2 linked regions of the Acuticoccus sp. I52.16.1 genome follow. The protein of the gene in region 1 interacts with the protein of each later gene in a pairwise test. Links are inferred from orthologs where the notes say so. Each region holds a gene or a part of one and is shown in the gene's direction. Other genes may lie near its edges. The genes, in order: MRB58_RS03120 and MRB58_RS22155.

Region 1 (8,094 bases):
TTCGGTCAATTCGCGTTGCTGCGACGCCGGTTGAGGCCCACTTCCGCGGGGCGACGGCGCGCGTCGCGCAATTCGCATGCCGCGAAGGTCAGTAGGCTGCCGGCGATCAACAGGATCTCAAGCAACACGATGAGGTTGGTATCCATGGATCACCCCGTCGCTCACATACTCGTCGCGGCTCGACGCCGCGGGTCATTGAGCCGCAAGATAGTGTAGTTCAGGGTCGAAGCAAAGCCGACCCAACCAAGGTAGGGAACCAGAAGTAGCCCGCTGAGGGGAGAAATTGCGGCAAACATGAGGATCGTCGCCGCGATCACCACCATCATCACGAGAATGTCAACGAGCGCCCATCCCATGCGATGGGCATGGAAGAAGAGGGGCGACCACGCCGCGTTCAGCCCCAACTGGAGGGTGTAGAGAACGAGCGGCACGGTGCGCTCGCCGGGCGCGGCGGCTTCGTAGAAGAGATAGCCCGCGGCGGCGATCGTCGCATAAAGAATGGTCCAGGCGACCGGAAATGCCCAATTCGGCGGCGTCCAGTCCGGCTTTGCCAGGCCGCGGTACCACGCGCCGGGGCGAAAGAACGACCCGGTCGCCGCGGTCGCCAGCGTTGCAAGAATAAAGATCAGCAGGACGGGCCAGTTCACGGCGCAGGGCGCTCCAATCGTCACGGGTCACAACGCCCGTGCGGCGATTTGGATCCGGCTACTCGCGCGAAATCAGGCCGTCGAGGAGGTTCAGCGCCTCGAGGACGCTGGCCTTGCGCACCGCGTCGCGCCCGATGTCGCCGAAGCGCCGCTCGCGGTGGACGGTGGCGCCGGCGCCGGCTGCCGCGAAGTGGACGAGACCGACGGGCTTGTCCGCCGATCCGCCGCCCGGCCCGGCGACGCCCGTCACCGCGACCGAGACGAGGTCGGGGGCGGCGCCGCCCCGCTCGCGCGCCGCCTCCGCCATGGCGCGGGCGACCGGCTCGCTGACCGCACCGTGGGCCGCGAGCAGCGCCTCGGGCACGCCCAGGCGCATCTTGGCGGGGTTGGCGTAGGTGATGAAGCCGCCGTCCACCACATCGGACGAGCCGGGGATCGCCGTGAGGGCGGCACCGATGAGGCCGCCGGTGCACGATTCGCACGTGACGACCGTGACCCCCGCCGTGCGGGCGGCGTTGAGCAGCGCCTCGGCGCGGGCGCGGATTTCGTCGTCGATCATGTCGTCTCCCTCAGCACTGTGGCCGTCGCCTGGGCGGCGATGCCCTCGCCGCGGCCGGTGAAGCCGAGCCGCTCGGTCGTCGTCGCCTTCACCGATACCGCCGCGACCGGGACGGCGACGATCTCGGCGATCCGCGCCCGCATCGCCTCCCGCAAGGGGCCGATCTTGGGCCGCTCGCACATGATCGTCAGGTCGATGTGGGCGATGCGCCCGCCGCGGGCGCGGACCCGCTCGGCGGCGAAGGCGAGGAAACGGTCGGACGCCGCGCCGCGCCAGGTCTCGTCGCTGGGGGGGAAATGGTGGCCGATGTCCCCGTCGGCGATGGCGCCGAACAGCGCGTCGGTGATGGCGTGGAGGGCGACGTCGGCGTCGGAGTGGCCCTTCATGCGGGTGGGACTCTCGATCGTCAGGCCGCCGATGACCATCGGGCCGCCCGGCTCCAGGCGGTGCACGTCGAACCCGTGGCCGACGACGGGGACGGCGGCGAGGCTGGCGCGCGCGGCCGCGAGGTCGTCCTCGGTGGTGATCTTGAAGTTGGTGCGCTCGCCGGGAACGGTGGTCACGCGGCCTCCTTGGGCTTCGATGAGGCCCGCATCGTCGGTGGCGCCGGCCTCTGTGCTGCCGGTCTCGGTGGTGCCGGCAGCCGCGTGCGCGGCGAGGAGTGCGGCGAGGTGGAAACCCTGCGGCGTCTGCACCTGGACGAGGGCACTGCGGTCGACCGTCTCGATCACGCGGCCGCCGTCGACGCGCTTGACGGTGTCGGCGATGGGGACGGCGGGGACGACCGCGGCCGCCTCGGTGAGCGCGGCGGCGACGCGGTCGATCACACCGGCCGAGACGAAGGGGCGCGCGGCGTCGTGGACCATCACCGCGGAGGGTGGGGCGGTTCCGCCGAGCGCGGCGAGCCCGCGGGCGACTGAGGCCTGGCGCGTGGCCCCGCCCGTCACCACCCGGACGGCGCGCGTGCGGTCGGCCAGCGCCTCGTCGACCCGCCGCTCGTCGCCGGCGGCGATGACGACCACCACGCTGCGGATCGCCGGATGACCCAGGAAGGCGTCGACCGCGCGGGCGAGGACGGTGCGCGCGCCCAGCGGCAGATACTGCTTGGGGACGGGGCCGCCCAGGCGGGTGCCGCGTCCGGCTGCAACGATGATGGCGTCGATGGGCATCATGGCCGCGTCATAGCTCGCCGCGCGTCGGGGCGCCATGCGAATGCGCATGGCCGCCGGTCGTATGCTGCGACCCTAGGTCGTGCAACCGGGGGCATTTCACGGTCGATCATTGCGCATGGTTGCAATCTCCTGCAGGAGACGACGCCAAGTTGGGCAAATTGGTGCGAATATGGGCGGTCCCCCGCGGCTCGCGGCGTGGGCGACTGCCATGCGGGCACACTCTGCACAACGCGCTGTATATGAGACTCGAAACAGGTTTTCCCCTCAAGGGTCGAACACGGACTTGCCAACTTTGGTGTCATGGTCAAAAGATGAGCACCGTGAGGCCTCAGAGGTGCCCAACCGAACATGAATGAATGTGCCGTCGGCAACGTCCCCCTTTCGGGTCGCGCGATTCTGGCGCCGATGTCGGGCGTCAGCGACTGGCCGTTCCGCCAGCTCGCCGCCCGCTTCGGCGCCGGCCTCGTCATCAGCGAGATGGTGGCGAGTGACCGTCTCGTGGCACGCGAGGCCGAGGCGCGCCTCAAGCTGGAGGGCGACGGGCTGGCGATCCACTGCGTCCAACTCGCCGGCTGCCGGCCGGAGGACCTCGCCGAGGCGGCGAAGATCGCCGAAGGCGCCGGCGCCCACATCATCGACATCAACATGGGCTGCCCGGCCAAGCGTGTCGTCGGCGGGTGGGCCGGCTCGGCGCTGATGCGCGACCCGGTGCACGCGGCGAGCCTCGTCGCGGCGACGGTGCGGGCGGTGCGTGTCCCCGTGACGGTCAAGATGCGGCTCGGCTACGACCGTGCGACGCTGACCGCGCCCGAGCTCGCCCGCCGCGCGGTCGACGCCGGGGCCGAGGCGATCACCGTCCACGGCCGCACCCGCTGTCAGCGCTATACCGGCGCGGCCGACTGGCGCGCGATCGCCGCCACGCGCGCGGCCGTTTCCGTCCCGCTGGTCGCCAACGGCGACATTCGCGACACCGAGACCGCCCGCGCCGCGCTGGCCCTGAGCGGGGCGGACGCGGTGATGATCGGCCGCGCGGCGCTGGGCGCGCCGTGGCTCCCCGGCGTCGTCGCCGCCGACCTCGCCGGCCGGCCCCGGCCCGCGGTTCCGCGCACACCGGCCGCGATCGGCGCCCTGGCGCGCGAGCACGCCGAGCTGCTCCTCGCCCACGCCGGCCCGGTCCTCGGTCTCCGGCTGATGCGCAAGCACACCGCGGCCTACGCCGAGCACGTCGCTGCCCCGCCCGCCTCACGCAAAGCCGCGCTCACCGCGGAGGATCCGGCCATGGCCCTCAAAGCGCTCGACCACCTGTTCGCCGCCGCCGACGCGCCGACGCTCCAGGTCGCGGCATGACCGCCGCCGCACGCCGCGTCACGCCGGCGGCCATCCTCAACGCGCTGCCGCACGCCATCGTCGTGTTGGGGCCGGACGACGAGATCATCTCCGCCAACGACGCCGCGGAGGCCTTCTTCGGCGCCTCGCTGGCGCACCTGCAGAAGAAGCCGCTGGACCGCTTCGTGCCGTTCGGCAGCCCGCTGCTGTCGCTGCCGGCGAAGGTGCGGCAGGCGGGCGCGGGGCTGGTGGAGTATCGTGTCGACCTCTCCTCGCCGCGCCTCGGCCAGGGGCAGGTCCTCGATATCCACGCCATGCCGCTGCCGGAAGATCCGCAGATGGTGGTGCTCACCCTCGACCGCCCGTCGATGGCCGACAAGATCGACCGCACGCTGACCTCCCGTGCCGCGGCGCGCTCGGTGACGGGCCTCGCGGCGATGCTGGCGCACGAGATCCGCAACCCGCTGTCGGGCATCCGCGGCGCGGCGCAGCTCATCGAGCCGACGCTGGGCGAGGACGACCGCGCGCTCGCCCGCCTGATCATGTCCGAGACCGACCGGGTGGTGAAGCTGGTCGACCGGATGGAGGTCTTCGGCGACGCGCGGCCGGTGCAGCGTGCCCCCGTCAACATTCACACCGTGCTCGACCACGTCGAGCGGCTGGCGACGTCCGGCTTCGCGCGGCACCTCGAGATCCGCAAGGCGTACGACCCCTCGCTGCCCCCGGTCCACGCCAACCATGATCAGCTGATCCAGGTGTTCCTCAACCTCGTCAAGAATGCCTCGGAGGCGCTGGCGGACCAGGAGGGCGGCGTCATCACGCTGACGACGGCGTTCAAGCCGGGCATGCGCGTCGCCGCTCCCGGCTCGCCGCACAAGGTGTCACTGCCGCTGGAATTCTGCGTGAAAGACAACGGGCCGGGCGTCCCGGAGGACCTCGTTCCGCATCTATTCGAACCGTTCGTGACGACGAAGACCAACGGGACGGGCCTCGGCCTCGCCCTGGTGGCGAAGATCGTCGGCGATCACGGCGGCGTCATCGAGATCGATTCGAATGCCGGCACCACGGTCCGCGTCCTGATGCCCGCCTACGAAGGAAGTGAGAGAGTGAGCCAATGAGTGGCACGATCCTGGTCGCAGACGACGATGGCGCGATCCGCACGGTTCTCAATCAGGCGCTGTCCCGCGCCGGCTTCGACGTCCGCTGCACATCCAACGCCGCGACCTTGTGGAACTGGATCGACCAGGGCGAGGGCGATCTCGTCATCACCGACGTCATCATGCCCGACGAGAACGCCTTCGAGCTGTTGCCGCGGGTGAAGAAGCGCCGGCCGGACCTGCCGGTGGTGGTGATCTCGGCGCAGAACACGTTCATGACCGCGATCCGCGCCTCCGAGCGGGGCGCCTACGAATACCTGCCCAAGCCCTTCGATCTGAAGGAGCTGATCAACGTCGTCGGCCGCGCGCTCAGCGAGCCGCGGGGCAAGGCGCCGGAGCGCATCCATCCGAGCGCGGACGGCGAGCCGATGCCGCTGGTGGGCCGCTCGGCCGCCATGCAGGACATCTACCGCGTGCTGGCGCGGCTGATGCAGACGGACCTCACGGTGCTGATCCATGGCGAGTCGGGCACCGGCAAGGAGCTGGTCGCCCGCGCGCTGCACGACTACGGCAAGCGCCGCAAGGGGCCGTTCGTGGCGATCAACATGGCCGCGATCCCCAAGGAGCTGATCGAGGCGGAGCTGTTCGGCTACGAGAAGGGCGCCTTCACCGGCGCCACCTCGCGCCACGCCGGCCGGTTCGAGCAGGCCGAGGGCGGGACGCTCTTCCTGGACGAGATCGGCGACATGCCGATGGAGGCGCAGACGCGGCTCCTGCGCGTCTTGCAGGAGGGCGAATATACCACCGTGGGCGGCCGCGCGCCGATCCGCACCAACGTGCGCATCGTCGCCGCGACCAACCGCGACCTGCGGCAGTGGATCGGTCAGGGCCTCTTCCGCGAGGACCTTTATTTCCGCCTCAACGTGGTGCCGCTGCGCCTGCCGCCGCTGCGCGAGCGCAAGGAGGATATCGCCGACCTCGCGCGCCACTTCTTCCATCAGTGCGAATCTGAAGGGCTGCCGGCCAAGCGCCTCGACAATGACGCGATCGCCGCGCTCCAGGCGCACCGCTGGTCGGGCAACGTGCGCGAGCTGGAGAACCTCGTGCGCCGCCTCGCCGCGCTCTACCCCGAGGACGTGATCAACCGCGCCCACATCGAGCACGAGCTGGACGACCAGTCGACGCCGGCGACCCCGGCGGGGGCGGGCGGTCCGGCGCAGGCCGAGACGCTGCAGGAATCCGTCGAGCGCCACCTCAACGACTATTTCGCCGAGTTCGGCGCCTCGTTACCGCCGCCGGGCCTCTACCACCGCATCATGCGTGACGTGGAATATCCGCTGGTCTCCGCGGCGCTGGCGGCGACGCGCGGCAACCAGATCAAGGCGGCCGAGCTGCTGGGCGTCAACCGCAACACGCTGCGCAAGAAGATCCGCGATCTCGACGTGCGGATGATCCGCCCGGTGCGCTGAGGCACCGTCCGGCAGCCGCCCCGTCCGCCGCCGGGTCAGGGCACGCCCTGACGGAGACGCGGTGCGGCGCGAGGGCGGGCGCGGGGGCGAAAGTTACGCCGTGCGGCGCGCGCGAGGGGTGCAGCGGGTCCTATCAGTCACGCAAAAAGTCACGCGCTTACGGATCTTTTCGGCGTTTGGGTCGTTCTGTTCGCAGGAAGCTACAGGAGACCAATCATGGACGTCGTTCGCGTACTGCTGGCAATTTTGCTGCCGCCGCTGGGTGTCTTTCTGCAGGTCGGTATTGGACTTCAGTTCTGGCTGAACATCCTGCTGACGCTGCTGGGCTACATCCCGGGCATCATCCACGCGGTGTGGGTCATCGCACGCCGGTAAGATCGTGTCGTCGTCGGGGCCTCGAACGGCCCCGACCGGCATCCTTCAGCCGCGGTAGCCGGCCAGGTCCTGCGTATCGCAGCCGATTTGGCCGATGGTGCAACGACCCCCGTCCGCGAACGAGTGCGAATTGCTGACCGCCACGTAGACGGGTCCGACGATCAACATCATCAGGATCGTGAGCGCGGCCATCGCGCCGACTGTCTTACCCATAGCTGGCAACCCCAATCTTCAGATGCGTACCCGCTGAATTCAATCCGAGCGTGTAACGCGTCGTTCACCTCGTCATACGCGGGATGGGGCGGAGGGGCAATGCGTTGGCGTCAATACCAACGCTCGCTTAGGGGATGGGGTGTATTTCCCGTAAAGAGATTGTTGCGGATGTGGGCCCGCCGGGATACCGCGTCGTCATGATCGACATCGCCCTCTACGACACGCGCAGCCGCGCCAAGGCCCCCTTCGTCCCCCGTGACCCCGGGGATGTGCGGATGTATGTCTGCGGGCCGACGGTCTATGACTTTGCCCATATCGGCAACGCGCGGCCGATCATCGTCTTCGACGTGCTGTTCCGTCTGCTGCGGGCCACATACGGCGCGGCGAACGTGACTTACGTGCGCAACGTCACGGACGTGGACGACAAGATCAACGCCCGCGCGGCCGAGCGCGGCATCTCCATCCGCGACCTGACCGAGGCGACCCTCGCCGACTTCCATGCCGACATCGCCGCCATCGGCTGCCTGCCGCCGACGGTGGAGCCGCGCGCGACCGACAACATCGCCGAGATGCGCAGCTTGATCGAGCGGCTGGTCGAGCGTGGCCACGCCTATGTGGCGGACGGGCACGTCCTCTTCGCGGTGGGCTCGTTCGATGGCTACGGCGCGCTGTCGAAGCGCTCGCTGGACGAGATGCTGGCGGGCGCGCGGGTCGAGGTCGCGCCCTACAAACGCGATGCGATGGACTTCGTGTTGTGGAAACCGTCCGCGCCGGGCGAACCGGGGTGGCCGAGCCCCGCCGGGATCGAGGGCGAGGGGCGGCCGGGCTGGCACATCGAGTGCTCGGCGATGGCGCACCGCTACCTCGGCGAAGAGTTCGACATCCACGGCGGCGGTATCGATCTCGCCTTCCCGCACCACGAGAACGAGCGGGCGCAGACGTGCGCCGCGTTCGGCCATCCGGAGATGGCGCGGGTGTGGATGCACAACGGCTTCCTCCAGGTGGAGGGGCGCAAGATGGCCAAGTCCGAGGGCAATTTCATCACCATCCGCGACGCGCTCGCCATGGCGGACGGCGACACGCTGCGCCTCGCGATGCTGATGACGCAGTACCGCCAGCCGATCGACTGGACCGAGCGCCGCCTCGACGAGGCGCGCACGATGACGCGCGCCTGGGCCGCGGCCGAAAGCGCCGACGGGCCGCCGGACGCCGCCGTGCTCGCCGCTCTCGGCGACG
Region 2 (3,118 bases), 4.3 Mb from region 1 along the record:
GTTCTCGGAGATGGCGGCGCGGCCGTCCGGCGCGGCGGTCACGGTGTCCGCCCCCTTCAGCACCACGGTGGCGCCGACCCGGGCGGCCGCCCGCCGCGCCGCTTCGAGCTTGCCCAGCCGCGGCAGCTCGTCCCGGCCGAACAGCCGCGCGAATTCGCCCGCGTGCGGGGTCAGCACCGCGCCGCGCCCACCCATCGCCGCGGCGAGCGCGTCGGCATCGTCGGCGAAGGCGGTCAGGGCGCCGGCGTCCAGCACCGCGGCGGCCTCGGAGGCGAGCGCCGCCGTGACCAGCTCGCGCGTCGCGACGTCGGGAGGGAGGCCGGGGCCGATGCACACCGCGTTGCGCCGCGTGTCGGCAAGCACCTCGGCGAGGCCCTCCGGCCCGTCGGCGCGGGTCAGCATCACGGCCGTCAGATGATTGGCGTTGACGAACAGCGCGTCGGGCGGCGAGGCGACGGTGACGAGCCCCGCCCCGGTCCGCAGCGCCGAGGCCGCCGCCATCCGCGCCGCCCCCGTGGCCGTCATCGGCCCCGACACCACCACCGCGTGGCCGCGATCGTACTTGTGGCCGGCCATCGCCAGGATCGGCCGCGCGCCGCGCCACAGCGCGGGCGTGTTGACGAAGGTCCGACAGCCGGCCGCTTCGATGATCGCGTCCGAAATGCCGATGTCGGCGACTTCGACCTCGCCGCACAGGTCGCGGCCCGGCAGCAGCAGGTGCCCCGGCCGCCGGCGCTGGAATGTGACGGTCCGGCGCGCCTCGATGGCGACGCCCCTCACCTCGCCGCTCGCCCCGTCGACCCCGCTGGGCACGTCGATCGCGACGACCTCCCGCGGGCGGGCGTTCACGCGGCGAACCACCTCGGCGAAGACCCCGTCGACCGCGCGCGACAGGCCGCCGCCGAAGAGCCCGTCGACCACCACCTCGGCGCGGTCGATCGTCTCGTCGTCCGCCGCCACGCGCGGGCCGTCGTAGACCGCGCGGGCCGCGGCCGCCGCGCCGTCCGGACGGTCGCCGGAGAGGTCGAGCACGGCGACGGCATGCCCGTCATCGAGCAGCTTATGAGCGGCGACGAACGCATCGCCGCCATTGTTCCCCGGTCCGGCGAGAACTAGGATCGGCGCACCGGCCGGGGCATGCTTGGCCACCACCTCGGCAACCGCGCATCCGGCCCGCTCCATGAGGGTTTCGAACGACGTCCCTTCCGCCACGGCCGCGCGGTCGCATGCACGCATCTCGTGCGGCGTCGGCAACTCAAAATCGTTGGAGACTTTCATGGGTGCACAAACGACGGGCAGTCCGCCTTCCAAATCAGCACTGGCGTTGCCCTTCTATGCGGCATCTGCTCGGAAACAGGACAATTCAAAGGTGGCGCCGTTGGCATGGTCCCTGCATCATCGCGCCAGTCCAGCGGGCCGGGTCGTCCGTCCGCCGCTGAGCGGGGTGTCATGAAGAAGATCGAAGCCATTATTAAGCCGTTCAAGTTGGACGAGGTGAAGGAGGCGCTGCAAGAAGTCGGGCTCCAAGGGATCACCGTCCTCGAAGCACGCGGGTTCGGCCGCCAGAAAGGCCACACCGAACTCTATCGCGGGGCCGAGTACGTCGTCGATTTCCTGCCTAAAGTGAAAATCGAGCTGATCGTTCCCGACAGCCTCCTGCCCGCCGCCGTCGACGCCATCCGCAATGCCGCTCAGACCGGCCGGATCGGAGACGGCAAGATCTTCGTCCTCCCCGTCGAGGACGCAATCCGCATCCGCACCGGTGAAATCGGTGAGGACGCCATCTAACCTGAGAAGCGCAAGAGAGAGAGCCCACTGCTAATGAGCACAGCGCAAGAAATCCTCAAGGACATCAAGGACAAGGACGTCAAGTACGTCGACCTGCGCTTCACCGATCCGCGAGGCAAGATGCAGCACGTCACGATGGATACGTCCATCGTCGACGAAGAGCTGTTTGCCGACGGCACCATGTTCGATGGTTCGTCCATCGCCGGCTGGAAGGCGATCAACGAGTCCGACATGATCCTCATGCCGGATCCGGAAACGGCCTACATCGACCCCTTCTTCGCCCAGACTACGATGGCTGTCGTGTGCGACATCCTCGAGCCGGGCACGGGCGAGGGTTACAACCGCGACCCGCGTTCCACGGCCAAGCGCGCCGAGGCCTACGTGAAGTCCGGCGGCTTCGGTGACACCATCACCATGGGCCCGGAAGCCGAGTTCTTCGTGTTCGACGACGTCCGCTTCGCGGCCGACCCGTACAACACCGGCTTCAAGCTCGACTCCACCGAGCTGCCGTCCAACATGGACACCGAGTACGAGACCGGCAACCTCGGCCACCGTCCGCGCACCAAGGGCGGCTACTTCCCCGTCCCGCCGGTCGACTCCTGCCAGGACATGCGCTCCGAGATGCTCTCGGTCATGGCCGAGATGGGCGTCGCCGTCGAGAAGCACCACCATGAGGTGGCCGCGGCCCAGCACGAGCTTGGTCTGAAGTTCCAGACCCTGACCAAGGTCGCGGACAACATGCAGATCTACAAGTACGTCGTTCACCAGGTGGCGAACGCATACGGCAAGACGGCGACGTTCATGCCGAAGCCCGTCTTCGGCGACAACGGCACCGGCATGCACGTCCATCAGTCGATCTGGAAGGACGGGCAGCCGACCTTCGCCGGCAACCTCTACGCCGACCTCAGCGAGAACTGCCTCTTCTACATCGGCGGTATCCTGAAGCACGCCAAGTCGCTGAACGCCTTCACCAACCCGTCGACCAACTCCTACAAGCGTCTGGTCCCGGGTTACGAGGCGCCGGTGCTGCTGGCCTACTCGGCGCGCAACCGCTCGGCCTCCTGCCGTATCCCCATCGCGTCCTCGCCGAAGGGCAAGCGCCTGGAGGTTCGCTTCCCGGATCCGGCCGCCAACCCGTACCTCGCCTATGCGGCGATGTGCATGGCCGGCCTCGACGGCATCAAGAACCGCATCCATCCGGGCGACCCGATGGACAAGGACCTCTACGACCTGCCGCCCGAGGAACTCGCCGGCATCCCGACCGTCTGCGGCTCGCTGCGTGAGGCGCTCGCTTCGGTCGACGCCGACCGCGACTACCTGAAGGCGGGCG

Evidence for each region.
Region 2: the proteins of MRB58_RS03120 (region 1) and MRB58_RS22155 interact in binary tests that used the Escherichia coli proteins (3 or more experiments, as listed by UniProt). The link is inferred for Acuticoccus sp. I52.16.1 from one-to-one orthologs.

What each region holds. Positions count from the first base shown.
Region 1 is NZ_CP094828.1:689,601-697,694, reverse strand. What follows is about bases 2,773-5,771. They hold MRB58_RS03120 (nitrogen regulation protein NR(II)), read left to right. Parts: upstream 2,773-3,721; coding sequence 3,722-4,822; downstream 4,823-5,771. Other genes in these bases: ntrC (nitrogen regulation protein NR(I)), read left to right, coding at 4,819-5,771; dusB (tRNA dihydrouridine synthase DusB), read left to right, coding at 2,773-3,725. In the rest of the region: MRB58_RS03145 (hypothetical protein), read right to left, coding at 6-146; MRB58_RS03140 (TspO/MBR family protein), read right to left, coding at 162-647; MRB58_RS03135 (CinA family protein), read right to left, coding at 706-1,206; MRB58_RS03130 (bifunctional 2-C-methyl-D-erythritol 4-phosphate cytidylyltransferase/2-C-methyl-D-erythritol 2,4-cyclodiphosphate synthase), read right to left, coding at 1,203-2,378; more of dusB, read left to right, coding at 2,727-2,772; more of ntrC, read left to right, coding at 5,772-6,270; MRB58_RS03110 (YqaE/Pmp3 family membrane protein), read left to right, coding at 6,487-6,645; MRB58_RS03105 (hypothetical protein), read right to left, coding at 6,691-6,858; cysS (cysteine--tRNA ligase), read left to right, coding at 7,059-8,094.
Region 2 is NZ_CP094828.1:4,958,595-4,961,712, reverse strand. Bases 385-3,118 are described here. They hold MRB58_RS22155 (P-II family nitrogen regulator), read left to right. Parts: upstream 385-1,449; coding sequence 1,450-1,788; downstream 1,789-3,118. Other genes in these bases: glnA (type I glutamate--ammonia ligase), read left to right, coding at 1,822-3,118; MRB58_RS22160 (NAD(P)H-hydrate dehydratase), read right to left, coding at 385-1,236. Outside these bases: more of MRB58_RS22160, read right to left, coding at 1-384. UniProt on the Escherichia coli protein: P-II indirectly controls the transcription of the glutamine synthetase gene (glnA). P-II prevents NR-II-catalyzed conversion of NR-I to NR-I-phosphate, the transcriptional activator of GlnA. When P-II is uridylylated to P-II-UMP, these events are reversed.